DNA from 4 places in the Streptomyces sp. GD-15H genome. Region 2 is predicted to be linked to each of the others. Evidence: riboswitches for the same ligand, from Rfam matches in the RefSeq annotation. Region 2 holds a riboswitch; each other region holds the start of a gene.

Region 1 (7,581 bases), 2.8 Mb from region 2:
CGAACCGGACCTGACCGTCGTCGCCGAGGCCGACAACGGGGCCGAAGCCATCGAGCAGGCCCGCACCCACGAACCCGACCTGGCCATCCTCGACATAGCCATGCCCCGCCTGACCGGCCTCCAGGCGGCCCGCGAGCTCTCCCGCACCCTCCCGCAGACGCGGATCCTCATCCTGACCATGTACGACAACGAGCAGTTCTTCTTCGAGGCCCTCGGCGCCGGCGCCTCCGGATACGTCCTCAAGTCCGTCGCCGACCGCGACCTGGTGGAGGCCTGCCGGGCCACCATGCGCGGCGAGCCGTTCCTCTACCCGGGCGCCGTCAACGCCCTCATCCGCAACTACCTCGAACTCGCCCGGGACGGCCGGAACCTGCCCACGAAGGCCATCACCGAACGGGAGGAGGAGATCCTCAAGCTGGTCGCCGAGGGACACACCTCGCAGCAGATCGCCGACCTCCTCGTCATCAGCCCCAAGACCGTGGAGCGCCACCGTGCCAACCTGCTGGCCAAGCTCGACCTGAAAGACCGGCTGGAACTCACCCGGTACGCCATCCGCGTCGGACTGATCGAGCCCTGACCGGCAGCGGCACGGGCGCCGGTACCGGCACCGGCGCGGGGGGACGGCGCCAGGGCGGCGGCTTCCCGCGCCGGGCTATCGCTCGGCCTCGGCGGGCAGGGGCTCCCGGTCGCGCCCGGCGTCCAGGTCCGGTGCGGGTCCGTCGTCCGGAGCGTCGGGTGGGGGCCTGTGGCCGGGCCGCCGCGCCTGTACGGCACGCAGGACGTGCGCGAGCAGGTCAGCCCGTCCGGCGAGCACTGGGCCGAGGACGGCGAGGACGAGCACGTATCCGGCGATGAACGCGGTGAGCCGGTCGTCCAGCCCCGCGCCGATGGCCATGGCGGCCAGGATCAGCGCGAACTCGCCCCGGGCGACGAGCGTGGTCGCGATGTCGGCGGCGATGTCGACGCCGTAGCGGTACAGGCGGGCGACCAGCAGGCCCGCGGCCAGGTTCATGGTGAGGGTCAGCGCCACGGCGGCGGACACCGGACCGGCGACGGAGGCGATGTCGCCGGGGTCGATGGCCAGCCCGAAGGCGAAGAAGAAGATCGCCGCGAAGGCGTCGCGCAGCGGATGCACCAGCGTGCGGATCCGGGGCGCGGAGGGCGTGCCGGCCACGATCAGACCGACCATGAACGCACCGATGGCGTCGACGACCCCGAGCACCTCGGAAACGCCCGCGACGAGGATCGCGGTGCCGAGGAAGGTGATGACCAGCAGCTCGTTGTCGCGTACGGCCAACAGCCGGCCGAACAGCCGGCTGCCGAAGCGAGCGGTGACGGCGAGCACCATCAGGAAGCCGAACGCCTTGACCGCCTGGAGGGCCGTGTCCGCGAGGCCCTGGGCGTCGCTGAGGACGGGCTGCAGAGCGGCGAGGTAGAGGGCGAGGAAGATGTCCTCGACGACGGTGACGCCGAGGATGAGACGGGTCTCGGGCCGGCCGATGTGGCCCAGCTCGATGAGGATCTTCGTGACGATCGCGGAGGAGGAGATGCCCAGCACGCCGGCGAGCACCAGGGCCTCCCGTGCTCCCCAGCCGAGGGCGAACCCGAATCCCAGCCCCGCGCCGACGTTGAGCAGCAGGTAGATGCCACCGGCGCTGAGCAGCCGTCGGCCGCCCCGTCTCAGGTCGTCGAGGTGGAACTCCAGGCCGAGGTAGAAGAGCAGCAGGACGAGACCGAGCGCCGAGAGCATCCCGAAGTCGTGCGCGTCCTCGACCAGGACCGGACCCGGGGTGTGTGGGCCGAGCAGAATGCCGGCGAGCATGAACAGGGGGATGGTCGGCAGCCCGATCCGGCTGCCGAGGCGGGCGAGGAACGCGGCGGCGAGGAAGGCGCCGCCCATGGCGAGCAGTGTGTCGGCATGTCCCACGGGTCACCACCTTCCACAGCACGGGAACGGAGTGTGATCTCATCGACCGAGTCGAGTGGGGACCGCTCCTTCACGTCGATGGGGGTTCCTCGCCATGCGGGGCTGCGGCCGGTGCCTCCCGGGACCGGGTTCCGGGAGGCCGCCGCGTCTGTCATCGTCTTTTCACGCTCACATCCGACCCCACGCGACGACCATCCGTGACACCACCCAAACCGCGTGGAGGACGACACCCATGGAGGGCCCCGGCCCGTCGTATGAGCCGGTTGTCAGACTTGAACCAGTTCAGCGGCCCGAAGTCCCCGCAGCCCCCACCCTCCCCAGGAGCGCGTCGATGCCCCACCCGTACGTCCTGCTGTCCGCCGCCGTCTCCCTCGACGGCTACCTCGACGACACCGGCCCCGAGCGGCTGCTGCTGTCCGGTCCGGCCGACTTCGACCGGGTCGACGAGGTACGGGCGTCGGTGGACGCGATCCTGGTCGGCGCCGGCACGATCCGCGCCGACAACCCCCGCCTGTTGGTCAACTCGCCCGAGCGGCGCGCCGCGAGGGTCGCCGAGGGCCGGTCCGAGTACCCGCTGAAGGTCACCGTCAGCGGCTCCGGCGACCTGGACCCGGCGGCGCGGTTCTGGCACACCGGCGGCGAGAAGGTCCTCTACACCACCGACGAGGGCGCCGAGCGCGCCCGCGCGCACGGCCTCGCCGCCGACGTCGTACCGCTCGGCGCCGCACTCGACTGGCGGCGGCTCCTCACGCACCTGCACGACGTGTACGGCGTCCGGCGGCTCATGGTGGAGGGCGGCGGCCTGATCCACACCCAGCTCCTCACCCAGGGCCTCGCCGACGAGCTCCAGCTGGTCCTCGCCCCGCTCTTCGTCGGTGACCCCGACGCCGCCCGCCTCTTCGGTCCCGGCGCCTACCAGGGCGGGCGGCTGCGGCTGCTGGAGACCCGCCCGATCGGCGACGTCGTCCTCATGCGCTACGAACCCACCGCCCCCGGCACCGGCCCGCTGCCCGTCGCCGCCGACCACCACTGGCTGGCACTCGCCTGTGAACTGGCGGACCGGTGCCCGCCGTCGGAGACGGCGTTCAGCGTGGGCGCGGTGGTGGTCGCGGCCGACGGCACCGAGCTGGCACGCGGCCACTCCCGGGAGGGCGGCGACCCGGTGGTGCACGCCGAGGAGGCCGCCCTCGCCAAGATCGACCCCACGGATCCGCGGCTCACGTCCGCCACCGTGTACTCCAGCCTGGAACCCTGCGCGCGCCGCGCCTCGCGTCCGGCGCCCTGTGCGCGGTTGATCCTGGACGCGGGGGTACGGCGGGTGGTCACCGCCTGGCGGGAGCCGGACACCTTCGTGGCGGAGGCCGACGGCAGCGGGGTACTGGCCGACGGAGGCGCCCTGGTCGTCGTACTGCCGGAGCACGAGGAGGCCGCCAAGGCGCCGAACGGCCATCTGATCGGCCGGTGACGCGGGGGCGGCGGTAAGGCGTGTGCGGAGTGTCCCGCGGATGCCGTATGCTGGTGACACAACGACGCGGGGTGGAGCAGCTCGGTAGCTCGCTGGGCTCATAACCCAGAGGTCGCAGGTTCAAATCCTGTCCCCGCTACTGAAGGCCGAGGGCCGGAATCCGAAAGGGTTCCGGCCCTCGGTCGTTCCCGGCTTCCGCACCGCCGTTCCGGCTCCCGCACCGTTGTCACACCGGGTGATCGGGTTATCGTATTGCGTATAACAACTGATAAACCGTCAGGTTCAGTGTGACGCATGAGGCAGAGTCAGCTCGCCCCCTTTTAGCCGGTTGTGGCGCTTAAGTCCGTGCGGAAATCGTTAAGGATCAAGAGGAACGGCTTGGAACCCGGCCCCCACCTCTATTAACGTTCGATAACGCAGCGCGGTCGTCCCAGCCGTCACACGAGTCGGCTCCGTGCGCACGCGCCGAATCCCGCAAGGGAACCGGGGAACCAACATCTTGGGGTGAATCGCGTGGATGCCCCGTGGAGACACGGACGGTAGACGCGCGTAGGAGACCTTCCTGCTCCGAACCCGTCAGCTAACCCGGTAGGCGAGAAGGAAGGAAAGGAGTACGCCCACGTGGCGTCGAACAGGCCTGTCCCCGAGGCCCCCTTCATGCCGAGCCAGCACGACAGCGACACCTTCGGCTACGGCGGCATCCGCACCGACGAAGGCCCCTTCGAGGAGTGGAACCCCACCGAGGAGTCCATCCACCCCGTGCGCGGCCGGCACCGCGTCGGCAAGCAGCGCAGCGGAGGCCTCGCCCGCAGCTCCACGGTCCTGGGCGTCGGCGTCATAGCCGCCGTCGCCGGTGGCGGCATGGCCAGCGCCCAGACCGGCAAGCCGCCGATCTCCCTCTCGATGCCGGACCTTCCCTCTGTTGGTTCCCTCATCTCCGACGAGGAAACCCCCGAGGGCTCCGCCACCGCGCTCAGCGGCATCGGCACGGTCGCCGACGAGACCACCGAGCAGGGCACCTCCGACGCCGGCGAGGCGCTGCACGCCCGGATCATGGCCCAGGTCGAGCAGCAGCAGAGCCAGGCCGAGGACAAGGCCGCCGCCGAGGCCGCCGCCGCCGCGGAGAAGGAGGCCGAGGAGAAGGCCGCCGCCGCGAAGAAGGAGGCCGAGGAGAAGGCCGCCGAGGCGAAGCGGAAGGCGGAGGAGGAGGCCAAGAAGAAGGCCGAGGCCGAGCGCCTCGCCGAGCTGGCCCGGCAGTACGCGCTGCCCACCTCCTCGTACACCGTCTCCTCGACCTTCGGTCAGGCCGGCGCCTACTGGTCCTCCGGCCAGCACACCGGCCTGGACTTCGCCGCCCCCACGGGCACGCTGATCAAGGCGGTCCACACCGGCACGATCACCTCCGCAGGCTGGGACGGCTCCTACGGCTACAAGACCGTGCTGACCCTCGACGACGGCACCGAGATCTGGTACGCCCACCAGTCCTCCATCAGCGTCAGCGTCGGCCAGCAGGTCACCACCGGCGATGTGATCGGCCGCGTCGGCTCCACCGGCAACTCCACCGGCGCCCACCTCCACCTGGAGGTCCACCCCGGCGGCTCCGCCTCGGGCATCGACCCGCTGGCCTGGTTGCAGTCGAAGGGCCTCACCGTCTGAGACGATCACAGCCCCGGCAGTCCTGACGACGACCCCCCGACGTCAGGGCTGCCGGTCAGACGTTTCAGGGGCGGTACGGGTACGCGTGAGGGTTCGGCCGGTACGCGGAATGCGCGGGGTACGGGGCATATGCGGGGGTCGCGGCGCCGGGCCTGCCGTACGCGCCGTACACCGGCCAGTGCGGCACGGGAGGCGCGAGGGCGCGGGCCGCCTGCTCCAGGGCCGGGCGGGCCGCGTCGCGGCGGCGCCACAGTTCCCGCAGCAGCTCCCCCTCCCGTGCCGCGAAGTCCGTGCCCGCGCGGCCGCGGCGTGCCCGGTGCCGCAGGAACGCCAGTGACGTCGCGTACGCCTCGTACCGCGCCACCGCCCGCGCCGTCGCCCGGCCCCCGTGCCGGCGCGCGTACCGCCGGGCGAGGCGCCGGGCCCGCATCGAGCCGAGCGCGAACGGCTGGGCCGGGGTCAGCCAGCCGGCGACGACGTACGCGGGCAGTTCCGTCCGTACGGTCCGCAGCTCGCGCTGCCGCGTCCACACCACCAGCCAGGTCAGCAGGCAGAACGACGGCACCATGAACGCCGCGTACACGGCGAAGAAGCCGTACTCGCCGAGGGCCGAGGAGCCGTTCCACAGCGCGTGCACGCCCATCGCGAGCAGCAGACCGCCCAGCGGCAGCAGGACGCGCCACAGACGCCGGCGCTCGGTGGCGAGCGCGGAGACGCCGAAGCCGATGCCGGTGAGCACGGTGAAGAGCGGGTGCGCGAACGGCGACATGACGACGCGGACGAAGAAGGTCGCCGCGGTGACGGAGGAGACGCCGCTGCCGCCGGTGAGCTGGTCGGTGCCGAAGGCGTTGCCCAGGTAGAGGATGTTCTCGGTGAAGGCGAAGCCGGTGGCGGTGACCCCGGCTATCACCACGCCGTCGAGGATTCCGGTGAAATCGCGTCTGCGGAAGAGGAAGACCAGCAGGACGGCGGCGGCCTTCGCCGACTCCTCCACGACGGGGGCGATGACGGTCGCGCCGAGGGTGTCGGCGCGGGACGGGTCCGCCGTCTCCGCCGCTATCCACTGCGTGGCGAAGCTGTTGGCGACGATCGCCATCAGCGCGGCGGCGCAGGCACCCCACGCGAAGGAGAAGGCGAGGTTGCGCCAGGGGCCCGGTTCGACGCGGTCCAGCCAGCGGAAGGCGGCGATGAGCAGCGGCACCGGGAGGACGGCGAGGCCGAGGCCGACCAGAAAGCCCTCCGTGCCGGTCTGCTCGCGGACCAGACCCAGGATGACCAGGCCGGAGAGCGCGAGGAGGGTGATCAGCGCTCCGCAGCGCACCCAGGGCCGCTGCCACCAGTGCGCGTGCCGCGGGGCTCGACCGGGCGGCCCGGCGGGGTGTGCCGCCGCGCTGGGCTGCGTCGGGTACGGACGGCTGGTGTCCACGGCATTGACCCTAACGAGGGAAGGGCGCTGCCCGCAGGTACGCCAGGTGGGCTCAGGCGCCGGTGGGGGATTGCCCGGTGGGCCGGCCGCTGTGCCGGTCGTCGTGCTGTACGCGACGGAAGAGCAGGTCGTTCACCACATGGCCCTTCTCCAGTCCCTGTCCCTCGAAACGGGTCAGCGGGCGGAACTCCGGGCGCGGCGCGAAACCGCCGTCCGCCAGGGTGTTCTCGAAGGCGGGATGCGCGGTCAGCACCTCGAGCATCTGCTGGGCGTAAGACTCCCAGTCGGTGGCGCAGTGCACGACCGCGCCCGGTGCCAGGCGGGTCGCGGCGAGGGTGAGGAAGTCGGGCTGGATCAGCCGGCGCTTGTGGTGCCGCTTCTTGGGCCAGGGGTCGGGGAAGAAGACGCGCAGTCCGCTCAGGGAGTCGGGGGTGAGCATCTCGCGGAGCAGGATGATCGCGTCGCCGTTGCCGACGCGCACGTTGTCCAGGCCGCGCTGGTCGGCGAGGCCGAGCAGATGGCCCTGGCCGGGGGTGTGGACGTCCACGGCGAGGATGTTGGTGCCGGGGTCGGCGGCGGCCATGCGCGCGGTGGCCTCACCCATGCCGAAGCCGATCTCGAGGACGACGGGGCGGTCGTTGCCGAAGAAATCGGCGAGGTCGAGCCGGTGCCTCCCGTCGACGTCGAAGCCCCACCGGTGCCACAGCCGCTGCAGCGCGTCCGCCTGCCCGGCGGTGACCCGGCTCCGGCGCGGCTGGAAACTCCGGATTCGCCGCTCGAAGTGCGACCCGGCGGGATCGGCCTTCGGCCCGTCGGGGAAGCGGGGCTCCCCCCTCTCCCGGGTACGGCGGATCGAACACACCGGGCGTGTGCTCGGCGTGCGCGGCTGCGGAGGTGTTCAAGGAGTCAGACACAGTGCTCTCGATTTTACGGCGGGCCTCACGGTGACTTCACGGTCGCGTCGGCAGCGGCGAGCGACCGGCCGGCTCCTCACCGCGCCGGGTCGGCCAGGGCGCTCAGTGCGCGGTGGGCGATTTCGCGGCCGATGGGCAGGGACGCGGTTGCGGCGGGGGAGGGGGCGTTGAGGACGTGGATCGCGCGGGGGGT
Region 2 (7,581 bases):
CGTGCCCGTGATCACCAGTACCGGCATGTCACCCTTCCTGAGCCGCCGCGCACACCGCACGTGCGATCCGGGCCACGTCCGTGTCACCGGTGACGTACGGCGGCATGGTGTAGATCAGATCGCGGAACGGCCGCAACCACACACCCTCGCGCACCGCGGCCCGCGTGGCCGCCTCCATGTCCACGGCGTGGTCGAGCTGGACGACGCCGATGGCGCCGAGAACCCGCACGTCACGGACGCCCGGCAGGTCCGCCGCCGGCCTCAGCCCGTCTCGCAAGCCCGACTCGATGCGCTTGACCTCCGCGAGCCAGTCCTGTCCGAGCAGCAGCTCGATCGAGGCGCAGGCCACGGCCGCGGCCAGCGGATTGCCCATGAAGGTCGGACCGTGGGCCAGCACCGGTACCTCGCCGCGCGAGATGCCGTCGGCCACCCGCGCGGTGCACAGCGTCGCCGCCATGGTCAGATAGCCACCGGTCAGCGCCTTGCCCACGCACATCACGTCCGGTGTCACCGCCGCGTGCCCGGCCGCGAACAACGCGCCCGTGCGCCCGAACCCGGTCGCGATCTCGTCGAACACCAGCAGCACGTCGTGCGCGTCGCACGCCTCGCGCAGCACCCGCAGATACGCGGGGGAGTGGAAGCGCATCCCGCCCGCGCCCTGCACCACCGGCTCCACGATCACCGCGGCCAGTTCCCCGGCATGCCGTCCGATCAGATCCCGCAGACGGCCGGCGTACGCCTCCTCGTACTCCGCGGGCGGGGCCTCGGCGAACACCTGCTTCGGCAGGACCCCGGCCCACAGCTCGTGCATCCCGCCCTCGGGATCGCAGACCGACATCGGCTGCCAGGTGTCGCCGTGGTAGCCGCCCCGCCAGGTCAGCAGCCGCCGCTTCTCGGGCCGCCCGAGCGAACGCCAGTACTGCAGGCACATCTTGATGGCGACCTCGACGGACACCGAGCCGGAGTCGGCGAGGAAGACATGCTCCAGTCCGTCGGGCGACATGTCGACAAGGAGCTTCGCCAGCCGGACGGCGGGCTCGTGCGTGAGGCCGCCGAACATCACATGACTCATCCGCGCGAGCTGCTCACGGGCGGCCTCGTTCAGCACCGGGTGGTTGAAGCCGTGGATCGCCGACCACCAGGACGCCATCCCGTCGACCAGTTCGCCCGAACCGTTGGCGAGCCTGAGCCGCACCCCGCTCGCCGACTCCACGACCAGCGGCTCCCCGCGCCCCGGCATGGGCCCGTACGGATGCCAGACGTGCCGCCGGTCCAGCTCGAGCAGCTCGGGGACGGACCGCTCAGGCATTGGGAGCGAGATCCGTTCCGGCACCCCGGCGGCGGACCGCGACGAGATCGGTACGCGGCCCGTCGGCCCGGCCGGCCGCCTCTGCGACCGTCTCCGCACCCGCGACCGTCTCCGCACCCGAGGACGCCTCCGCACCCGCACACCCGCCGGAGGACGACGCCTCCGCGCAAGCTCCCGCACCCGAGGGTGCCGTACCGCAGACCCCGCCGTCGTCGTGCGACCCGCACCCGCCCACCCGGTGCCCGGGCAGGGTCACCTGGTCGGTGCCCTCCACCTCGAACCCGGCGTCCGCGATCATCTCCAGGTCGGCCCGTCCCGCCTGGCCCTCGCTGGTGAGGTAGTCGCCGAGGAAGATCGAGTTGGCCAGGTGCAGCGCGAGCGGCTGCATCGTGCGCAGGTGCACCTCCCGGCCGCCCGCGATCCGCACCTCGACGTCCGGGCACACGAACCGCACCATCGCCAGGATCCTGAGGCACCGCTGTGGGGTGAGGTTCCACTCCTCGGCGAGCGGTGTGCCCTCGAACGGGATCAGGAAGTTCACCGGCACCGAGTCGGGGTCCAGTTCGCGCAGCGAGAACACCACGTCGACCAGATCCGTGTCGCTCTCACCCATGCCGGCGATCAGCCCGGAGCAGGCGGACAGGCCGGCCGCGTGCGCCTTGTGCACGGTGTCCACCCGGTCGGCGTACGTGTGCGTCGTGGTGATGTCCCCGTAGGTGGCCTCGGAGGTGTTGAGGTTGTGGTTGTAGGCGTCCGCCCCCGCCTCGCGCAGCCGCTCCGCCTGGCCGTCGGAAAGCAGACCGAGGCAGGCGCACACCTCGACGCCCTCGTTGCCCTCCTTGATCGCCTTGATGGTGTCGGAGACCCGGTCCACGTCACGGTCGGTCGGACCCCGGCCGCTGGCCACCAGGCACACCCGCTTGGCGCCGCCCGCCAGCCCGGCCGCGGCCGCCTCCGAGGCCTGCTCGGGCTTGAGCCAGGTGTACTTGAGGATGTCGGCCTTGGAACCGAGCCGCTGGGAACAGTAGGAGCAGTCCTCCGGGCACAGGCCCGACTTGAGGTTGACCAGATAGTTGAGTTTCACCCGTCGGCCGAACCAGTGCCGCCGCACCTTCCCGGCCGCGGCCACCACGTCGAGCAGGTCGTCGTCGGACGTCCCGAGGACGGCCAGCGCTTCCTCACGGGTCGGCGTCTCGCGCCGAAGCCCCTTGTCCACCAGCGTGTTCAGCAGGTCCATGAGAGCCGATCCTGTCCTATTCGGCCGCCGTGGCCAAGGAGGGTTCGTACAACAGAGGCGCTTCCGGGTGTGGGCATGGCCACACGATGGTCCGCAGGTGGTCCCGCTAAGGTCTGTGCATTGCCTACAAAAGCACCGGAGGACCGATGGCGTTCGGGTGGATCGGCGAACAGGCGGAGCTGCGGCGCCGGGCCGGACTCGTACGGACCCTGCGCCCACGGGCCGCCGACGCGCCGCTCCTCGATCTGGCGAGCAACGACTACCTGGGTCTGGCCCGCCATCCGGAGGTCACCGAGGGCGCGGCACGGGCCGCGCGGACCTGGGGCGGCGGGGCGACCGGGTCCCGGCTCGTCACCGGCACCACCGAACTGCACACCGCGCTGGAAAGCGAACTGGCGGACTTCTGCGGCTTCGAGGCGGCCCTCGTCTTCTCCTCCGGCTACGCGGCCAACCTCGCCGCCGTCACCGCGCTGGCCCCGCACGGTTCGCTGATCGTGTCCGACGCGGGCAACCACGCCTCGCTGATCGACGGCTGCCGACTGGCCCGCGGCGGGACGCGGATCGCGGCGCACGGCGACCCGGACGCCGTGCGCAAGGCGCTGGACGGGCACGACGGACCGGCCGTCGTGGTGTCCGACACGGTCTTCTCGGTCGACGGGGACGCCGCCCCGCTCACCGCGCTGGCCGAGGCGTGCCGGGAGCACGGCGCGGGACTGGTGCTCGACGACGCCCACGGCCTCGGGGTGCTCGGCGACGGAGGGCGCGGCGCCCCGCACGCGGCCGGACTCGCCGGCGCCGACGACGTCGTCGCGACGGTCACGCTGTCCAAGTCGCTCGGCAGCCAGGGCGGGGCGGTGCTCGGCCCGGCGCGGGTCGTCGAACATCTGGTCAACGTGGCCCGGACGTTCATCTTCGACACGGGCCTCGCCCCCGCGGCCGCCGGCGCCGCACTGTCGGCGCTCCGGCTGCTGCGCCGGGAACCCGGGCGTGCCGCACGGGCGGGCGAGGTGGCGCGCGAACTGCACGGACGGCTGACGACCGCGGGTCTTCGAGCGGTACGTCCCGACGCCGCGGTCGTCTCCGTGCGTGCCCCGTCCCCGGAGCAGGCCGTGCGATGGGCGGCCGACTGCCGGGCGGCCGGCCTGTCCGTGGGCTGCTTCCGTCCTCCTTCCGTGCCCGACGGCATCTCACGGCTCAGACTGACCGCCCGCGCGGACCTGTCCGGGGCCGAGATCGAACGCGCTGTACAGGTGGTCGACGAGACGCGGCCATGAGTCGGCGGGGCACGGCCGTGGGTCGCTCGACCACGGATGGTTCGGTCGGTGGTGCCGGACGGATGGGCGGGTCGGTGGTGCTGCCGGTCAGCGGAGCGCGGCCACGAACTCCGCCCAGCTCGCGGGGGAGATGAGCAGCGCGGGTCCGGCCGGGTCCTTGGAATCGCGCACGGCGAGCAGCCCGGCACCCGGGCCGGTGGCCGGCCGGGCCGTCTCGACGCAGTTGTTCGCGCCCGTGCTGTAGCTGCTGCGCAGCCACCGCACACCGTGCAGATCGGTGCTTGAGGGAAGGGTCCGAGGCGGTGCGAACATCGTGCCTCCTCACACGCCGGCAGCTGTCCCGGCGATGAAATCCAACGAGTCCTCGGGCGAAAGGGCGTGGATCGAAAGGGCGTGGAAAGCCTCCGAGTACACCCGGAGGTCTTCTTTCCGCTCGAGATAGAGGCTACTCGTCAAGTGGTCGAGAACTACAACGTCCAGATCAGAAGTGCGCGAAAATGAGAAGATTACGAAAGGCCCGGTGACGCCGATGTGCGCCCCGGCCGTGAACGGCAGGACCTGGAGCCGCACTTGAGGGAGGCGTGCCGCCTCCACGAGCCGGTTCAGCTGCCGGGTCATCACGCCGGGACCGCCGACCTCCCGGCGCAGCACCGCCTCGTCCAGGACGGCGGTCAGCTCCAGGGGCGGCTCCGCCCGCAGCACGTCCTGCCGGGCCAGCCGCACTTCCACCAGCGTGTCCAGCCGCTCCTCCGAGGCACCCTCCAGCGCGGCCTCGGTCACCGCCCGCGCGTACTCGGGTGTCTGCAACAGCCCGGGAACCACCGTGGTCTCCAGCGTGCGCATCGCACTGGCCTGGGACTCCAGGCTGATGAAGTCCCGGTAGGTGGGCGGCAGTACCCCCCGGTACGCGTGCCACCAGTGATGCCGTCCGCCGCTGTCGTCGGATCCCGCCAGCACCAGCAGCAGCTCTCGCAACTGGCGATCGGTCAGGCCGTAGGCGTCGAGCAGTAACCGCACATCGGCCGGTTTCACCCCGCTCGTGCCCGTCTCGATCCGACTCACCTTCGACTGGTGCCAGCCCACCAGCCGGGCCGCCTCACCACTCGTGAACCCCGCCGACGTGCGCAGCGAGCGCAGTTCGGCGCCCAGTTTCCGGCGGCGCACCGCGGGACCGTGCTGCATGGTTTCCCCCTTACTCCCTACGAGCCACCCGAATACGGTCTCTCGTCGCAGAGTTCACCGCTTTGAGCGACAGATATATGCATATCTTGGCCGTATCGTCGCCCACGCCCTGTGCGGATGGCAGTCTGGCGACGAAGTACCAGTGCGGGACCGTACTCGAATCGGCCGCTCCGTGTCGGACTGCGGGCCCGGGGGAAAGGGACGACGTCGCCATGGCAGACCATCTGGAAGCATCCATCACTCTGCCGAGCGATCCAGCCTCGGTTTCCGCCGCGCGCGCCCATGTGGTGGGCACGCTGGCGGAGTGGGGCATGCCGGCGGACACGGAAGTCTCCGACACCATCCGGCTGATCGTGTCCGAACTGGCCACCAACGCCGTGCAGCACACCTTCGGGCAGTCACCCACGTTCACGGTGGACATCGCCCTCGACCACGACGAGCGGTTGCGCGTCGGAGTCACCGACAGTCATCCGAGGTTCCCCAAGTGGCTTCCCGCCGCGGTCCAGCAGGACAACGGCCGGGGGCTGGTCATCATCCGCTGGCTGACCGCGGAATGCGGGGGCAGGATGAGGGTCCGCCCCACCAGGGAGGGCGGCAAGACCATCTCCGTCGTGCTCCCGTGGACCGTCCCGGCCGAGCGGGTCACGCCGGCGGGGCAGCAGGAGCCGTAGGGGCCACGGCGGAGGACCGCAGCGGAACAGCACGGCGGAGCGGTGCAGCCTCAGCCGCTTCGGTGGCTGTCCGACGGGGTGGCGGGGCGGCGGCAGGGGAAGTGCCGCCGCCCCCGCGGATCAACTGACCCGGCCGTACATGACGCTGCGGGTCCAGATCTTCTGCAGGCGTACCACGTCCCCGGTCTTCGGGGCGTGCCAGATCTTGCCCTGACCCGCGTAGATGCCGACGTGGTAGATGTTCCGGCCCGAGTGGAAGAACACCAGATCGCCCACCTTGCGGTGGGTGGCCGAGATCTGGCGTGTCTTGTTGTACTGCTGGGCGGCGGTGCGTGGCAGTTGCTTGCCCGCCTTCTTGTACGAGTAGAGGGTCAGGCCGGAGCAGTCGAAGCGGGACGGTCCGGTGGCGCCCCACCGGTAGGGCGCCCCCTTCTTGGACGCCGCGACGTTGAGAGCCTTGACGGCCGAACTCGCGGCCGTCGCCTCCGAGGCGGCACCGGGAACAACGATCGAGCCGCCCACGGCGGCGAGGGTGAGGGCCGAGGCCGTGCCGGCCCGGGCCATGAGAGACGGGACACGATTGAGCGCGGTCATGCGCAACCCTTCGTCAGCCGCCTGTGAAGGATGACCTGTCGGATTCGGGCTGGCGAAGTTGCCCGGCCGCACACGTGCGGCTTCACCCCAAGGGCAGCTCGGGACGGGAATCCCCGCTCCGGCGACCCGTTGTGCTCGGGTCCTCCACTCCTGCCGATCCACTCCTGTCGACCGGTCATCCGGGCGGCGGCAGGACTCGGCGTCCGCCCGGATCGCCCCGCCGCGGCGGCGGGGGCTTGTCGTCAGTCAGCGATCTTGGCAACGGTTGGCCCGAAATCCCACTGGAGCCGGTGGTTTGTGTTGTTACTCACCACTCATCCGTTCGGGTGGGCAGCGCTGTGTCCGGGCTGTCGTCCAGAGTGCCGAGGAGCCCCGGACCAGCATCGGAATACTTGGTTTCGAAACGGGGCGCGCGCGGTGCGCAACCTTGGCGGCCCGAAAAGAAGTCGTGCGTCTACGCCGCTTGGGGGTAAGCCTTTTGGTCCGTTTCAACTCCGGTGCGGACGTGCGCCGGCGCACGCCCCGCCCGGACCGGTACGGGCGTCAACTGCCGGAGCCCGGTGGCAGGGTGACGCGGGCCGTGCGCCGCTCGCCGTCCAGCACCCGCAACGCACGGGCCAGGGTGGCGGCGTGCAGTTCGGTCTCGCCGCGCCCGTGCATCAGGGCCAGCGCGTCGCGCAGGGCGACGGCCCTGCCGACCAGCGCCTGCGCGGCACGCAGTCCCCGGTAGGTGTCGCCGTCGCGAGCCGGGTTGATCCGGCCGAGCAGGTCGACGGCCTCGAGGTAACGGTCGATCAACTCGGCCTCGGCGCGGGTCAGCGCGGGCAGCGGCGGCAGCTCGGGTGGCAGCATCGGCGACTCACCTCCTGCCGGGGGTGGGCTGCCGGCCCTTGCGGCCGGTCATGATCCGGTCCGCGAGGCCGTAGTCCACCGCCGCCCGGGCGTCGAGGACCGTGTCCCGTTCGATGTCCGACCGTGCCTGCTCCGGAGTGCGGTGGGTGTGCCGGACCAGCATCTCCTCGATCCGGGCCCGAACGCGCGTCAGCTCCTCGGCCTGGACCGCCAGGTCGCTCGCCTGACCCTCCACCGGCTCCGTCAGAGCGGGCTGACGGAGCACCAGCCGCGCCCCGGGCAGGACGTACCGCTTGCCCGGCGTCCCGGCGGCCAGCAGCAGCGCGGCTGTCCCGGCCGCCTGGCCCAGGCAGACCGTCTCCACCTCGCAGGTGAGGTAGCGCAGGGTGTCGTGGATCGCAGACATGGCGTGGAAGGAGCCGCCGGGCGAGTTGACGTAGAGGGAGATGTCCCGGTCGGGGT
Region 3 (7,581 bases), 3.6 Mb from region 2:
GGGCATGCGTACAGGCATGCGACAAGGACCGGAGATCTGGATCCGAGGGCCGGTGGCCGCGCCGGAGCCGGTCCCGCCGGAGCCCGCCCGCGCCCATGCGACGGCCCGGCGCTTCTCCTGGGTCGGCACCCACGGCGGCGCCGGGGTCTCCACGCTGGCCGCGGTCCACGGCGGTCACGACAGCGGCCGCGCCTGGCCGGGCCGGGGTGATCCGCAGTCGGTGCTGCTTGTCGCCCGGACACACGCGTCCGGTCTGGACACCGTCGTCCCGACCGTGGAGATGTTCCGGCGCGGGGAGGCCCCGTACGGGCTCGACCTCGACGCCGTGGTCCTGGTGGCCGACGCGCCGGGGCGGCTGCCCCGCCCCCTCGCCCAGCGCGTCCGGCTCATCGAGTCGCTGATCGACGTGTACCGCGTGCCGTGGGTTCCCGAGTGGCGCCTGGGCGACCTGAGCGGCCGCCCGCCCCGCGAGACGGAGCCACTGGCCCGCCTGACGGGATCGCTGCGCTGACCCGCACCGACGCGCGCCGTCCTCCTCACGCCTCTCGGCTCCAGCGTATCGGCCGCGCGAGCGGGGAAGGAGCCGGGCGTGAGGAGACTGGTGGGGGCCGCTCCGTCCAGGACGGTGGCGGAGATCGCCTCCGCGGTGCGCGCGCGGAGACTGCGGGCCGTCGATGTGGTCGCGGAGGCGCTGGCGCGGATCGAGCGGGCCGATCCGGTGCTGTGCGCGTTCACCGAGGTGTGGGCCGAGGAGGCGCTGCGGCGGGCGGCCGAGGTGGACGCCCGGCTCGATGCGGGTCCACCCGGCTCCGGCGGGGCCGGGAACCCGGGAGCCGAGAGTCCGGTGGCGGGTGGGTGGCTGTCGCTGGCCGGGGTGCCGGTCGCCGTGAAGGGGCGGTACGGGCGGCGGGCGGCGGGTCCGCTGCTCGCGGCCGGTGCTGTCGCCGTGGGGGCCACCGCCGTACCCGGGCCCGGCACCCCCTGGCAGACCTGGGGGCTCGGGGCGCGCGGACGGACCGTCAACCCGTGGCGGGCGGACCGCACACCGGGCGGTTCCTCGGCCGGGGCCGCGGTCGCGGTGGCGGCGGGGCTGGTGCCGCTGGCGACGGGCAGCGACGGTGCGGGGTCGGTACGCATCCCGGCGGCGTGGTGCGGGGTCATCGGCCTGAAGGTCACCAACGGCCGCCTCCCGTCACCCGACCGCACGGGGCTCGCGGCACCCGGCGTCCTCGCCCGTACGGCAGCGGACGCGGCGGCCTGGTGGCGGGCGGTGTCGCCGCCGCCCACCGCCGTCGAGGCGTCGCCGCCCGGCCCCCGCACCGCGCTCTGGTCCTCCGACCTCGGCTACGCCGACCCCGACGAGGAGCCCGTCGCGCTGGCCCGCGCCGCGGTCGACCGGCTCGTCGACGCCGGAGTCGTACGGCTCGTACGGCCCCCGCGGCCCGTACGGTCGTCGGAGCCTCCGCTGCTCCTGGACCCCGCCCCGGCCTGGCTCGCCCTGCGCGCCCCCGGCGGTCCCCGCCCCGGCCTCCTCGACCCCGCCGGCCCCTCCGAAGCCCACCGCGTCCGGGTGGCGAACGACCGGCGCCTGGCCCGCCTCTTCACCCACGCCGAGTTGCTGCTGACGCCCACGGCGCCTACCGCGCCGCACGGCCACGAGGGCCCCGGTGACGTCTACTCCACCTCGCTCACCTGGGCGTTCAACGTGAGCGGGCACCCCGCGCTGAGCCTCCCGGCCGGGTTCGGCAGCGACGGCTGCCCGGCGGGGCTCCAACTGGTGGCACCGCACGGGCGGGAGGCGCTGCTGCTCGCCGTGGCACGGGCGGCGGAACGGCGGGGTGCGAGCGGCGCAGGAGCGGGGGCGGGTCCCTCGGGTCCAGGCGGTTCTATGCGGTGATGTCCTTCTTCGTGAACCTCGCCCGGGCCGCCGAGCCGAACACCAGCGCGTACAGGGCCTGAAGGCCGAGGTTCTTCACCAAGTCGTCCCAGTGGACGGGCATCGGCGTGCGGACGGTGGTGGTCCTGCCGGAGCCGTGGGGACCGAGGAAGCCGAAGACGCTGCCGGCCGGGACGGTCGGATCGAGACCGTCGACGGCGAGCCGTCCGCCGCGGTAGCGCTTGGTGAGCCCGCGGGTGACGATGAGCCGTCATCCGTACCTGCCTCACCCGCCGGCTCCCTCGTCCCCCGTCGTGCCCCACCGGGCCGGCCCTGTCGCCTCGTCAGGAGGTCCCAGGGGCCTGCATCCCCCGCTACTTCGCCTCGTTGGCAGCCTTCACCAGCGCGTCCTTCGTGACGGCGCCGGCGTAGACCTTGCCGTCCTCGGTGAACAGGGCGTTGACCAGGCGGGTGCTGAACACGGTGCCCGTGCCGAACTCGCCCTTCACCTGGTCGCCGAGCGAGCCGAGGAAGCCGCCGAGGTCACCGCCCTCGGAGCCGGTCGGCAGACCCCCCTCGGCGCCGGTGTCGAAGGTGGCGACGGAGTTCCAGCCCTCGCCGAGCATCTTCAGCCCGTCGAGTCCCTCGGCGAGGTCCTCCTCGGACTTGGGGGCACCCTGCGGCTTGCCGGTGAGCTCCCTGCCCTTCTCCCCCTCCTCCAGGGCCCCTTCCTCCGTCACCTTGGCGCCCTTGGGCGGGGTGAAGTCGAAGGTCGACGCGGCCGGCCGGTCGAAGCTGACCTTGGTGAAGCCGACATCCACGACGGCGGCACCGCCGCTCGCCGGGGTCAGCGTGAACTTCAGCGGCGTCCCGGTCCTGTGGTCCACCGCGATGCTGATCACACCGACCGTGGAACCGGACTGCTTGGGCTTGACCACCAGCTTGTAGGCGTCGCGACCGGCCACCTGCGCGGTGCCGTCGACGGTGACGGACGTGGTGTCGTCGACCGACTTCAGCACCTCCTCGGCGAAGTCCTTCGGCATGGCCGGGGGCTGGTGCTCCCGGTCCTCGTCCTCGGCGGACTCATCGACGGTGCCGTGGTAGACCTCGTGGGACTCGCTGTCGTAGCCCCAGACGTCCTTGCCGTTGTGGATCAGGCTGTACTCGGCGGCGTTCTCGAGCAGCGACACCTTCTGCCGGTCGGGGCCGTCGACCGCGACGCGCAGGGTGTGCGTGCCGGAGGCCAGCTCGGTGAGCTTGGCGGACGGGTCGGCGGACGAGCCGCCCTCGCCCCGCCCCATGGCGCCGGAGGCCAGGCTGCTCTCCAGGCCCCCGAGGTCCGGCAGTCCGAGGTCGGTGGTGATCTTCACGGTGCCGGACAGCTGTTCGGTGTCCGACTCGGCTATCTTCTCGATGAGCTGCGCGGCGGTGATCTTCGGCAGGTCCGGGTCGCCTGAGTCCGCGATCGCGGGGACGAGCCCGATGGTCGCGGCCGCCACTCCCATCACCGTGACCGGGACGATGTACCGCGCGGCCCTGCGCCCGCCCGCGCCCGGCTCGCGGGTCGTCCCCGCGGTCGTCGTGTCGTCGGATTCGTACGGTGCCATATGTGCCTTACCTCCGTGGTCGGCGGCGGCCTGCGTCTCGTGTTCCTCGCACCAGTCACACCCTGAGCCGCCATTCTCACCCGAATCGGTGAGGAGTGGTGTCCGTCGTGCTCCATCTGATCAAACCCCGCAGGCGGAAGCGTCAGACCCCGGACTCAACTCCGTGTACTGCTGCGGTATGACACGAGGAGGTGTTTCCTCCCCCGACCAGTAGGGGTCGAGGGAGGGTGGCGGGCGGTCAGCCGGCCCGGTGCACCACCGCGTCGCACAGCTCGGCCAGGGCCGTCTTCACGTCGCACTCCGGCAGCGGCGCCAGCGCCGCGCGCGCCTCCTGCGCATAGCGCACGGTGTCCCGGCGGGCCTGCTCCAGCGCGGGGTGCGCGCGCAGCAGGCGCAGGGCCTCGGCGTGCCGGCCGTCGTCCCTGAGATCGGAGTCCAGCAGCTCGCACAGCGCGATGTCCTCGGGCAGGCCCAGCCGGGCCGCTCGCTCGCGCAGCCGCAGCACGGGCAGCGTCGGAATGCCCTCGCGCAGGTCGGTGCCCGGGGTCTTGCCGGACTCGTGGGAGTCGGAGGCGATGTCCAGCACGTCGTCGGCGAGCTGGAAGGCGATCCCGAGCCGCTCGCCGTACTGGGTCAGCACGTCCACGACCGTGTCGTCCGCGCCGGACATCATGGCGCCGAACCGGCACGAGACGGCGACCAGTGAGCCGGTCTTGCCGCCGAGGACGTCCAGGTAGTGGTCGATCGGATCGCGGCCGTCCTGCGGCCCCGCGGTCTCCAGGATCTGACCGGTGACCAGCCGCTCGAACGCCCCCGCCTGTACCCGTACGGCCTCCGGCCCGAGGTCGGCCAGGATGTGCGAGGCGCGCGCGAAGAGGAAGTCGCCGGTGAGGACCGCGACGGAGTTGCCCCAGCGGGTGTTCGCGCTGGGCACCCCGCGCCGCACACCGGCGTCGTCCATCACGTCGTCGTGGTACAGCGTGGCCAGGTGGGTCAGCTCCACGACCACGGCGGACGGTACGACGCCGGGCGCGTAGGGGTCGCCGAACTGGGCGGCGAGCATCACGAGCAGCGGCCGGAACCGCTTGCCGCCTGCCCGCACCAGGTGCTGGGCGGCACCCGTGATGAAGGGGACCTCACTCTTGGTGGCCTCGAGCAGCCCTTCCTCGACAGCCGTCATCCCGGCCTGGACAGCGGCTTCCAGAGCCTGGTCCCGCACGCTCAGCCCGAATGGCCCGACGACGGTCACGAGGGGTCTCCTGTCTGCTGGTGTCCACTGGCGCTCAGACGTCTTGCGCTGCTTGTCGACAGGTCGCTGACATCACTCGAGTCAGCGTATCCGGTCATGTTTCGATCACCGCCAGCACCCACATTCCCCAAATTCACTTGCGCACGCGTGGACGGCACGTCACGGCGCCCTCCGATACCGGAACACCACCAGATCGTTTCCGACCAGTTGACAGCACAGGACATTCATCGACTTTCCGGACGCGCCTCACGCATGCGCCGGACACGCACCGAGCCGCATCTCGGCACGCAGTCCACCCCGCCCACCCCGGTGCCCGATTTGCCGTATTTGCTATGCAAATTCCTGTTGGCGGCAAATGCGCCCGCGCGGTGCGGCCAGTGAGGTCGGTCACGCGCATCCCGACCCGCACGCGACTCGCACGTGGGGACGTTTCCCCTTCCATCGAGCGCGAGTTGACCGTTGACGCCCGCAAAGGATCAAGCCCCCCAAACAACCCAAGGAAAGATCAACCGGCGTTATCCGTGACGTTCGCACTTGTTCCCGACATGTGCTCTCGCATACGTTCCCGGCCTGTCGGGCGGACGCCGAATCCTGCCGCCGCCCGCACCACCCATCGATCAACTCACTCACGCACGGCAGGAGCGGGGGACCCAGGTAAGCCGCCGGACCGGTTCGCGCCGGGACGGCTCGGGGTGAAGCCATGCCCGCAGGGGCACGGCCGGGCACTCTCCCGCCCGAACCCGACAGCTCACCTCGTAGGCGTAGGAGAGGAACGCATACATGCCCGCCATGCCCGCATCCGGTCAGCGCCGCTTCGGCCGCACCCGCCTCGTCCGCTCCCTCGCCGTCGCCGGCGTCGCCGTGATCGCCCTCCCGGTGTTCGGCGCCACCAGCGCCTCCGCCGCTCCCGCCGCGCCCGCGTCGTCCGCCCCGGCCGCCGCCGGATCCGAGACGGCGTACCCGGACAACCTCGACGGCTGGATCCGCGAGTCGCTGTCGATCATGGCGCAGCACGGCATCCCCGGCAGCTACGACTCCATCCACCGCAACATCCTGCGGGAGTCCTCCGGCAACCCGCAGGCCGTCAACCTGTGGGACTCCAACGCCGTCGCCGGCACCCCGTCGAAGGGCCTGCTGCAGGTCATCGACCCGACCTTCCAGGCGTACCACGTGCCCGGCACGGCCTTCGACCCGTTCGACCCGGTCGCGAACATCACGGCTGCCTGCAACTACGCGGCGGACCGCTACGGCTCGATCGACAACGTCTTCGGCGCCTACTGAGACACCCGGGCGCACCAGGGCACACCCGGCCCGAGGGGTCACCCGCCGGGGCGGAGGGCGGGGCGGCACGTGTGGGGGCGCGTGCCGCCCCGCTCCGCCCCGCCGAACAACCGCTCGAGGACGGCGGCCACGCCGTCGTCCTCGTTCGTCGTGGTGATCTCGTCGGCCACCGCCTTCAGCTCGGGGTGCGCGTTGGCCATGGCGACACCGTGGGCCGCCCAGTCGAACATCGGGATGTCGTTGGGCATGTCGCCGAAGGCGAGGGTCCGTTCCCGACTCAGCCCCAGATGCTCGGCGGCCAGCGCCAGCCCCGTCGCCTTGGTGACACCGCACGGCTGGAGCTCCACCGTGCCCGGTCCCGACATGGTGACCGTGGCCAGCGAACCGACCACCGAACGCGCCGTCGCCGCCAACTCGTCGTCGGTCAGGTAGGGGTGGCGCAACAGCACCTTGCTGATCGGCAGGACCCACAGACCGTCCCGTCGGCCGACCCGCACGGCGGGCAGCGTCGGGTGCGGCATCCGATAGCCCGGCTCGATCAGGGTGAGTCCGTCGGCCCCGTCCTGGTCGACCGCGGCGTACACCTCCCCCACCTCTGCCTCGATCTTGCCGAGCGCGGTCTCCGCCAGTTCCCGGTCCAGCGTGACGGAGTGGAGCAGCCGGTTCGCGCCGGCGTCGTACACCTGCGAGCCCTGTCCGCACACCGCGAGTCCCGTGCTCCCCAGCTCGTCCAGGAGCGGCCGCACTCTGGGCACCGGGCGGCCCGTCACCACGAGATGCCGGGCACCGGCCCGCGTCACCAGTGCGAGTGCGGCGAGGGACCGGTCGGAAAGAGAGTCGTCGCCGCGCAGCAGCGTCCCGTCCAGGTCGGTGGCGATGAGTGAATAAGCGGTGGGTGCGGCCATGATCAGAGAATACGGACACCACGCCTGCCCGACTCACCCTCACCCGGAACACCTCCGTCCGCACACCCCCGGCCCTTATCCTGCGCCCCCACCGCCGGACCATCGCCGCGCGACCGCTGTCCCACCACCGTGCGACCGCCTCGTCACGGCCGCGCGCCCGGCCGCTTCCGTCATCACCGGGTACGGGCCTGTCAAAGGCCTCTGCACCACTTGGCAACAACATGGTCCGCCACCTACCGTCCCGGTGGTCCCGGGCGGTACCTTCCAAGTGTCCGGGGGGACTTGATCGGGGGGTCAGGTGAGCAGTGGACGCACACGTGTGCTGAGGCTCGAGGAGCTCGGGGAGGGGGAGCGGAAACGCTGGCGTGAGCTGCGCGCCGCGACGGACGCACCCCGCAGCCCTTTCATGGAACCGGAGTTCGCCACCGCCGTGTCCCGGGTGCGGCCGCAGGCCCGGGTGGCGGTCCTGTACGAGGGGGCGTCCGCCGAACCGGTCGGCTTCCTGCCGTACGAGCGGGGCGCGTGGGGGCAGGGCCGGGCGGTCGGGCTCGGGGTATCGGACTGTCAGGGCGCCGTCCTGCGTCCGGGCCTCGTCCTGGAGACCGGTGAACTGCTGCGCGACTGCTCGGTGTCGAGCTTCGCCTTCGACAACTTGGAGGCGGA
Region 4 (7,581 bases), 2.1 Mb from region 2:
TGCGCGTCGGCCACCAGGAGCCGGATGGAGTTCGTACCGCAGTCGATGGCGGCGACCCGGGTCACTGCGCACCCTCCTCGGGGGGACCGGCGAAGGCACCGTCGTCGCCGGGCGGGGTCACGCAGGGGCCCTTGCGCCACCACTCCGGCAGCATCGCGAGCGCCTCGTCGCCCAGCGGGTTGACGCCGGGGCCGGCGGCCAGCGAGTGGGCAACCAGGACGTGCAGGCACTTCACCCGGTCCGGCATCCCGCCGGCGCTCGGGAAGTTCTGCAGTTCCTCGATCTCGTCACGGCGCCGGATGTAGTCCTCGTGCGCCGCGCGGTACGCGGCCGCCAGCTCGGGGTCGGTCGCCAGCCGCTCCGTCATCTCCTTCATCACGCCGTTCGCCTCCAGTGTCCCGATCGCCGAGGCGGCTCGCGGGCAGGTGAGGTAGTACAGCGTCGGGAAGGGGGTGCCGTCGGGCAGCCTCGGCGCGGTCTCGACGACGTCGGGCTGTCCGCAGGGGCAGCGGTGCGCGATGGCGCGCAGCCCGCGCGGGGGCCGCCCGAGCTGCTGCTTGAAGGCCTCGACGTCCGCGTCGGTCGGCTCGGTGCGCGGGGTCGTGGGCAGATCGAACAGTGCCAGCGCGGAGCGCTGCCCTTGAGGGGTGGTGGCCGGGCGGCGGGCGGGGGTGTCCATACGTGTCTTTCTGCGGGTCTCTGTACGGGTGTGCGGCCTTCCGGATTCCTGAAGGGGCCCCAGGGGGCTTCCGGGAGGGTCTCCGGGAAGTGGTGGTCCGGGAGGGTGGAAGAGTTATAAGGCTAAACCCGGGGGCTCACCGCGCGGCGGCGTCGGATTTGTCGACCCCGTCCCAGATGTTCGCGTACCAGGGGCGGTCGGCCGCTCCGAGGTCGGTGCGCGACTTTTCGGCCGTGCCCGGGTCGATCACGATGTAGCCGGTCTCGCCGGGCATGACGTAGTGCAGCCGCGCGCGGACCTGCTGCTCGGCGTAGGCGTCGTCCTGCCAGCGCGCCTTGAGGTCGCGCAACTGCTCGACCCGTCGGCGGGCCTCGTCCTGCTCCTGCTGGAGGTCGGCGATGTCGGCGCGCTGGGACACGTACTGCCGCATGGGGTAGGCGAGGGCCACGATCAGCGAGCAGACCACCATGGCGAGCAACGCGGCCCGGCCGGTCAGCCGGGAGCGGCGGGCCTGGCGTTTGGTCTGCGAGCGGTAGACCCGGGCCGCGGTCTGCTCACCGATCAGCCGGATCCTGGTCGCGGTGGAGAAACGGTCCCGGTCCTTCACGGCCATGTCCCCGCCTCCCGTTCACACTTCATACGCGCGTACGTCCCCGGACACGGTACGGGACCGTGTCCGGGGACGTACGGACGACCGGCGGAGCCGCGTCAGGCGTTGCGGAACCGCGGGAAGGCGCTGCGGCCCGCGTACACCGCGGCGTCGTCGAGGATCTCCTCGATGCGCAGCAGCTGGTTGTACTTGGCGACGCGCTCGGAGCGGGCCGGGGCACCGGTCTTGATCTGGCCGCAGTTGGTGGCGACGGCCAGGTCGGCGATGGTGACGTCCTCGGTCTCGCCGGAGCGGTGCGACATCATGCACTTGAAGCCGTTGCGCTGGGCCAGCTCGACGGCGTCCAGGGTCTCGGTGAGCGAACCGATCTGGTTCACCTTCACCAGCAGCGCGTTGGCGGCGTCCTCCTCGATGCCGCGGGCCAGGCGCTCCGGGTTGGTGACGAACAGGTCGTCGCCGACGATCTGGACCTTGTCGCCGAGCTTGTCGGTGAGGGCCTTCCAGCCGTCCCAGTCGTCCTCGAACAGCGGGTCCTCGATGGAGACGAGCGGGTAGTCCGCGACGAGCCCCTCGTAGTACTCCGTCATCTCGGCGGCGGAGCGCTCCTTGCCCTCGAAGAGGTAGGTGCCGTCCTTGTGGAACTCGGAGGCGGCGACGTCGAGCGCGAGGGCGATCTGCTCGCCCGGGGCGTAACCGGCTTCCTCGATGGCCTCGAGGATGAGGTCGAGGGCCTCGCGGTTGGAGCCGAGGTTCGGGGCGAAGCCGCCCTCGTCGCCGAGGCCGGTGGACAGGCCGCGACCCTTCAGCACCTTCTTCAGCGTGTGGTAGACCTCAGTGCCCCAGCGCAGGGCCTCGGAGAAGGACTCCGCGCCGATCGGGGCGATCATGAACTCCTGGATGTCCACGTTGGAGTCCGCGTGCGAGCCGCCGTTGAGGATGTTCATCATCGGCACCGGCAGCAGGTGCGCGTTGGGTCCGCCCAGGTAGCGGAAGAGGGGCAGGTCGCTGGCCTCGGAGGCGGCGTGGGCGACGGCCAGGGAGACGCCGAGGATGGCGTTGGCGCCGAGGGAGCCCTTGTTGTCGGTGGCGTCCAGGTCGAACATCGCCTGGTCGATCAGGCGCTGCTCGGTGGCGTCGTAGCCGACGAGCTCCGGGCCGATCTGCTCGATGACGGCCAGGACGGCCTTCTCCACTCCCTTGCCCTGGTAACGGTCGGGGTCGCCGTCACGGAGTTCGATGGCCTCGAAGGCGCCGGTGGAGGCGCCGGACGGGACGGCGGCACGACCCGTGCTGCCGTCGTCGAGGCCGACCTCGACCTCGACCGTGGGGTTGCCTCGGGAGTCCAGGATTTCCCGGGCTACGACGACGTCGATGGACGGCACGAGCATCTCCTTCATGGATGTGGCGTGGATCAGCCGGGCCGCGGGGGCCCTGCGGAACCGAGCCTATCCGGCTCCGGGCGATCGGCCATCCGGTCGGCCGCCTCTCGGACGGAACCGAGAGTAAATTGTTTCCGAACGGAACAAAGACGGGCCCGGAAACCGGGATCACCCTCGCGCCCGCCGACCGGCACCGAGCGCCGGAAGGCCCCGCCACGTACGGAAAAGCCCCGCCCCGGTGCGTACGGGGAACACGCACCGGGGCGGGGGAGAGCCCCCGCGGGGACGGGGGAGGCTCCGCGGGGACGGAGCCCTGAGCCCGCGGCCGCTGCCTTACTTCAGGTGCAGCTGCTGGCCCGGGTAGATGAGGTCGGCGTCCTCGACGATGTCGTCGTTCAGCTTGAACAGCTTGTTCCAGCCGCCCTCGACGTCGCGCTCCTCGGCGATCGAGCTGAGGGTGTCGCCCTTGACGACCTTGTACTCGCCGTCGCCCTTCTCGACCTTCTCGCCGGTCGGGGTGGTGACGGTCTTCTTCTCGGCGGCCGGACGCTCCTCGGAGCGGGAGGCCTTCTGCTCGGTGGAGCGCTCGGGGGCGGAGCCGGTGCTCTGCTCCTGGGTGCTCTGCTCCTGGGTCCTCTGCGGGGAACCACTGTTCTGGTTCCCGGTGCTCTCGGAGCTGCCGGCGCCCTCGGCGGACCCGCCACCGGTGTAGGCGGCGTTGGACAGGCCCTTGCCGCAGACCGGCCAGGCGCCCTTGCCCTGACCCGCGAGGACCTTCTCGGCTATCTCGATCTGCTGGGCCTTGCCGGCCTGGTCGGCGGTGGCGGCGTACTTCGTACCGCCGTAGCCGGCCCAGGTGGAGGCGGAGAACTGCAGACCGCCGTAGTAGCCGTTGCCGGTGTTGATGGACCAGTTGCCGCCGGACTCGCACTGGGCGACGGTGTCCCACTCGGAGGCGGTGGCGGCGGAAGCGTTGCCGGCCGCCATCAGCGGGGCGGCGACGGCGGCACCGGTGACGCCGGCGACGGCGATGACACGGGTGGCCTTGGACGGACGACGGTGCTTGCCCTTGCCGGAGAACAGCATGGATGGATCCCCTCACCGACGCCTACGAGGTGAGCTGTCGGGTTCGGGCCGGTTGAGTTGCCCGGCCGCGTCCCTCCCGGGACGCGGCTCCACCCCTAGCCGCATCCGGCGTCAATCACCGGGTACGGCGCCTACCTTGGGTCCCCCGCTCCTGCCTACGGCGCATGACGCGACGAGTGTTCCCGTGCTGCCACTGGCAGGATTCGGCGTGGCGGCAGCCGGGGCCCGCGATGGCGAGCGGTCCTGACCGTAGACACGCGCCCCGCGGATAATCAAAGACGATCAGGGCTTCTGAGACCTATCTCTCATCGCCTTTATAACGGACATTCAGCGCGAACCGTGACCTCAACTGCCGTCATCGACGCACCCTTTCGGATGTCAGCCCTCACCCGACCCGAACCCGAGCGCAAGCGCCTGACCGGGAAGGATGAGGTTGGGGGCCGCCGTACCCACGACCTCGTCACCCCCGCTGTACCGGGCGAGCCATCCGCCGCCGAGCGCAAGGGAGTCGGCGGCGGCCGAGGAGTCGCTTCCGGCGTCCACGGGGACCCTGTCGGCCGGGGACGAGACGTCGAGGCCGCGCGGGAAACCGAGACCGCGTGAGGCGTGCCGGCCGGGGGCTCCGGCCTCACGGTCCTCGCGCACCTCTTCCTCGGCGCCGGCGCCGCGATGGCGACCACTGGGAGCCTCACTCGCGGACGACTCCGAAGAACCGACCTCCTGCCCCGACTTGTCCGAGTCGTTCCCCTCAGCGGAGGCCGAGGGCGAAGCGGAAGCAGAAGCAGAGGGGGAGGCGCCGGGTTCGGCGTCCGAACCGCCGGACTTGGACGCTTCGCCCGCCTTCTCCCCCTTGCCGCCCGCGGTGCCCTTGTTGTCCGACGAGGCGCCGGAGGGCCGGGACGGCGACGGAGTGGCGGAGTCTCCGGTGCCGGACGAGCCGTACGACGAGCCGCCGTCCGCGCCGATGTCGATGACGGCCTTGCCCGAGTCGGCGTTCAGGCCCGACAGCAGGCCGCAGGCCCGCCACGCGCCGACCCCCTGGTCGGCGAGGATCTTCTCGGCCACGGCTATCTGCTGGCCGCGGCTGGCCTGGTCGGCGCTGGACGCGTAGTCGAGGCCGCCGTACTTCTCCCAGTCCTCCTGGGTCAACTGCAGGCCGCCGTAGTAGCCGTTGCCGGAGTTCTGGCTCCAAGAGCCACCGGACTCGCACTCCGCGACCCGGTCCCAGGTCGAGCCCTCGGCCGCACTGGCGCCGCCGGCCCGAGAAGCGGAATCGCGATGGCTGAGCCGGTCACTCCGGCAGTGACGAGAAGAGCCGGAGCCTGGCGAGGGCGACGGTGACGACCGTTCCCGGAGAGCATGCGGAGACCTTTCGCAGGACAACAGTTACCCGCACGGCGAGTCGAACTGCGGAGCTGTGCAACCGAGGCACCGTGCTTGAGGGGTGAACGTAGCCGCAGACAATCACTTGTCACAAGTTCATGCCGCGCAGATCACATGAAGATCACAGAGTTGAGCGAGTGTCATGTCTGCGCCGCTCCACCGAAGAGGCGACGGACCGTGTCCGGAGGGGGCCCGACGGTCACTTCGGAGGCGTACGGAGGCCGCACGAAGGCCATTTCGACGGCGACCCGGCGGCCGTCACGGCCCCGTGCGGCGGGTCGGTTCGGCGGCCGCCCGAAGGTGTCACTTCGGCGGAGGGCTGAACTCCACCGGCAGGGTGCGCAGTCCGCGCATGATGAGCCCGCCCCGCCAGCGCAGTTCGGCCGGATCCGACGCGAGCCTGAGGTCCGGCAGCCGGGTCAGCAGCGTGGCGAGCGCGGTCTGGCCCTCCAGCCGGGCCAGCGGAGCGCCCAGGCAGTAGTGGATGCCGTGGCCGTACCCCAGATGCTGGTTGTCGCGCCGTGCGAGGTCGAGCACGTCGGGATCGGCGAACCGCCCCGGATCGCGGTCCGCGGCGGCCAGGACGACGAGAACCGGGTCGCCGGCCGCGATGTGCTGCCCGCCAAGGGTGAGCGCCTCGGTGGCGAACCGCCAGGTGGCCAGTTCCACGGGTCCGTCGAAGCGAAGGAGTTCCTCCACGCCGGTCTCCAACAGCCCGCGCTCCCCGGCGGCGAGGGACTTCTGCAGCCGGTCGCGCTGCTCGGGGTGGGTGAGCAGGGCGTAGGTGCCGTTGCCGATCAAGTTGACGGTGGTCTCGAAGCCGGCGAACAGCAGGATGAACGCCATGGCGGCGGCCTCGTTCTCGGTGAGGTGCTCGCCGTGGTCGGAGGCGCGGATCAGGCCGGAGATGAGGTCCTCGCCGGGGGCGGGTTCAGCGGGCAGCGCCGCCCGCTTGCGGTGGATCAGGTCGGCCAGGTAGCCGCGCATCTTCTTCACCGACCGGGCGACCCCGCCCCTCGGTCCCCCCTGGTGACGGATCATCATGCCCGCCCAGTCCCGGAAGTCGTCCTGGTCCTCCCGTGGAACGCCGAGCAGGTCGCAGATGGCGTAGATGGGGAGCGGGAAGGCGAACTCGTGGATGAGGTCGGCGGAGCCGCGGTCCGCGAACCTGTCGATGAGCCCGTCGGTGAGCTCCTGCACCCGGGACTCGAACTCGGCGACACGGCGCGGCGTGAACGCCTTGCTGACCAGCCTGCGCAGCCGGGTGTGGTCCGGCGGGTCGATGTTGAGCAGATGCGTCATCAGCTCGGCCTTGCGCTCACCGGGGATGCCGGTCTTGCCCTTGGCGTGGGCGGGCTCGTCGTGGTGCGCCGGGTTCTTGGAGAGGCGGGGGTCGGCGAGGGTCTGCCTGGCGTCGGCGTACCGGGTGACCAGCCAGGCCTCCACCCCGCTGGGCAGCCGCGTCCGGTGCACGGGCGCGTGCTCGCGCAGCCAGGCGTAGGCGGGGTAGGGGTTGCTCGCGAACTCCCAGGTGAAGAGTTCGGGGGCGGTGTTCTCGGACTGGGCCCGGGGCTGGTCGGTCACCCTCCGACCGTATCCGTCCCCTCCCCGCCCGAAGGCCCCCCGTCCCCTCCCCCCCCGTCCCCTCCCCGCCCGTCTACTTTCCGCCCGTCTCCTCGCCGGCCCCTTCCGCGGCCCGTATCGCGTCCCGGTACGCGCGGGCCGCCGCGCGCAGGGCCGCCTCCGGGTCGACTCCCTCCGCCTCGGCCCGCACCGCCAGGGCGAGCAGTTCGTAGCCGATGCCCTCCACCTGAGGCAGGGGGACGTCCAGGCCCGCCGTGCGGACGCGGGAGGCCAGTTTGGCGGCGAGGGCCAGGCCGGGCTGGCCGAGCGGGACGCCCTCGGTGACCGAGGCGCGCCGCTTCTCGACCGCCTTGGTGCGCAGCCAGTGCGCCTTGACCTCCTCGGGGGTGGTCGCCGTCTCGTCGCCGAAGACATGGGGGTGGCGGTGGATGAGCTTGGCGACGATGCCGCCGGCCACGTCGTCGACGGAGAAGGGCTCCTCCGGGTGCTCCTCGGCGATCCGGGCGTGGAAGACGACCTGGAGGAGGACGTCGCCCAGTTCCTCGCGCAGTTCGTCCCGGTCGCCCTCCTCGATCGCCTCGACGAGCTCGTACGCCTCCTCGATGCCGTACTTGGCCAGGCCCTTGTGGGTCTGCAGTGACGACCAGGGGCACTCGGCCCGGATGCGGTCCATGACCTGGACGAGGTCGAGCAGGCGGGCGCCCGGCAGGTCGTAGGAGGCGGGGAGCAGTTCCAGCTCCGGCATCCGGACGCGGCCGGTGCCCGCGAGACGGGCCAGGCCGTCGGTCAGGGCGGGTTCGCCCTCGCCCGTCGCCACGACGACCACGGTCCGGCCGCCGGCGCAGGCGTCGACCAGGTCC

What was found. Region 2 has a riboswitch for cyclic di-AMP ahead of WJ438_RS34645 (C40 family peptidase). Riboswitches for the same ligand answer to the same signal wherever they lie in the genome.
Region 1: linked by a shared signal. The riboswitch ahead of WJ438_RS21490 (M23 family metallopeptidase) and the one ahead of WJ438_RS34645 (C40 family peptidase) in region 2 are both predicted to bind cyclic di-AMP.
Region 3: linked by a shared signal. The riboswitch ahead of WJ438_RS17430 (transglycosylase SLT domain-containing protein) and the one ahead of WJ438_RS34645 (C40 family peptidase) in region 2 are both predicted to bind cyclic di-AMP.
Region 4: linked by a shared signal. The riboswitch ahead of WJ438_RS24825 (transglycosylase family protein) and the one ahead of WJ438_RS34645 (C40 family peptidase) in region 2 are both predicted to bind cyclic di-AMP.

What each region holds. Positions count from the first base shown of each region.
Region 1 covers NZ_CP149447.1:4,547,531-4,555,111, forward strand. Annotated here, with positions in the region: gene WJ438_RS21470 (response regulator) at 1-577, shown strand, start outside; gene WJ438_RS21475 (cation:proton antiporter) at 653-1,927, opposite strand; gene WJ438_RS21480 (dihydrofolate reductase family protein) at 2,259-3,392, shown strand; tRNA gene WJ438_RS21485 (tRNA-Met) at 3,458-3,531, shown strand; cyclic di-AMP (ydaO/yuaA leader) riboswitch at 3,846-4,002, shown strand; gene WJ438_RS21490 (M23 family metallopeptidase) at 4,014-5,048, shown strand; gene WJ438_RS21495 (PrsW family intramembrane metalloprotease) at 5,113-6,474, opposite strand; partial or broken gene trmB (tRNA (guanosine(46)-N7)-methyltransferase TrmB) at 6,527-7,388, opposite strand; gene lhgO (L-2-hydroxyglutarate oxidase) at 7,465-7,581, opposite strand, start outside.
Region 2 covers NZ_CP149447.1:7,332,772-7,340,352, forward strand. Annotated here, with positions in the region: gene bioD (dethiobiotin synthase) at 1-27, opposite strand, end outside; gene WJ438_RS34615 (adenosylmethionine--8-amino-7-oxononanoate transaminase) at 29-1,309, opposite strand; gene bioB (biotin synthase BioB) at 1,302-2,546, opposite strand; gene WJ438_RS34625 (8-amino-7-oxononanoate synthase) at 2,693-3,820, shown strand; gene WJ438_RS34630 (DUF397 domain-containing protein) at 3,908-4,132, opposite strand; gene WJ438_RS34635 (helix-turn-helix domain-containing protein) at 4,142-5,002, opposite strand; gene WJ438_RS34640 (ATP-binding protein) at 5,215-5,673, shown strand; gene WJ438_RS34645 (C40 family peptidase) at 5,794-6,267, opposite strand; cyclic di-AMP (ydaO/yuaA leader) riboswitch at 6,271-6,479, opposite strand; gene WJ438_RS34650 (hypothetical protein) at 6,811-7,119, opposite strand; gene WJ438_RS34655 (ATP-dependent Clp protease proteolytic subunit) at 7,127-7,581, opposite strand, start outside.
Region 3 covers NZ_CP149447.1:3,733,228-3,740,808, forward strand. Annotated here, with positions in the region: gene WJ438_RS17405 (DUF6668 family protein) at 5-511, shown strand; gene WJ438_RS17410 (amidase family protein) at 590-1,897, shown strand; partial or broken gene WJ438_RS17415 (ABC transporter ATP-binding protein) at 1,998-2,141, opposite strand; gene WJ438_RS17420 (LolA family protein) at 2,251-3,483, opposite strand; gene WJ438_RS17425 (polyprenyl synthetase family protein) at 3,722-4,732, opposite strand; cyclic di-AMP (ydaO/yuaA leader) riboswitch at 5,346-5,509, shown strand; gene WJ438_RS17430 (transglycosylase SLT domain-containing protein) at 5,522-6,013, shown strand; gene WJ438_RS17435 (HAD family hydrolase) at 6,052-6,918, opposite strand; gene WJ438_RS17440 (GNAT family N-acetyltransferase) at 7,238-7,581, shown strand, end outside.
Region 4 covers NZ_CP149447.1:5,209,377-5,216,957, reverse strand. Annotated here, with positions in the region: gene WJ438_RS24845 (exopolyphosphatase) at 1-65, opposite strand, end outside; gene WJ438_RS24840 (DUF501 domain-containing protein) at 62-679, opposite strand; gene WJ438_RS24835 (septum formation initiator family protein) at 816-1,292, opposite strand; gene eno (phosphopyruvate hydratase) at 1,388-2,671, opposite strand; gene WJ438_RS24825 (transglycosylase family protein) at 3,002-3,754, opposite strand; cyclic di-AMP (ydaO/yuaA leader) riboswitch at 3,759-3,927, opposite strand; partial or broken gene WJ438_RS24820 (transglycosylase family protein) at 4,133-5,115, opposite strand; gene WJ438_RS24815 (cytochrome P450) at 5,441-6,721, opposite strand; gene WJ438_RS24810 (nucleoside triphosphate pyrophosphohydrolase) at 6,795-7,581, opposite strand, start outside.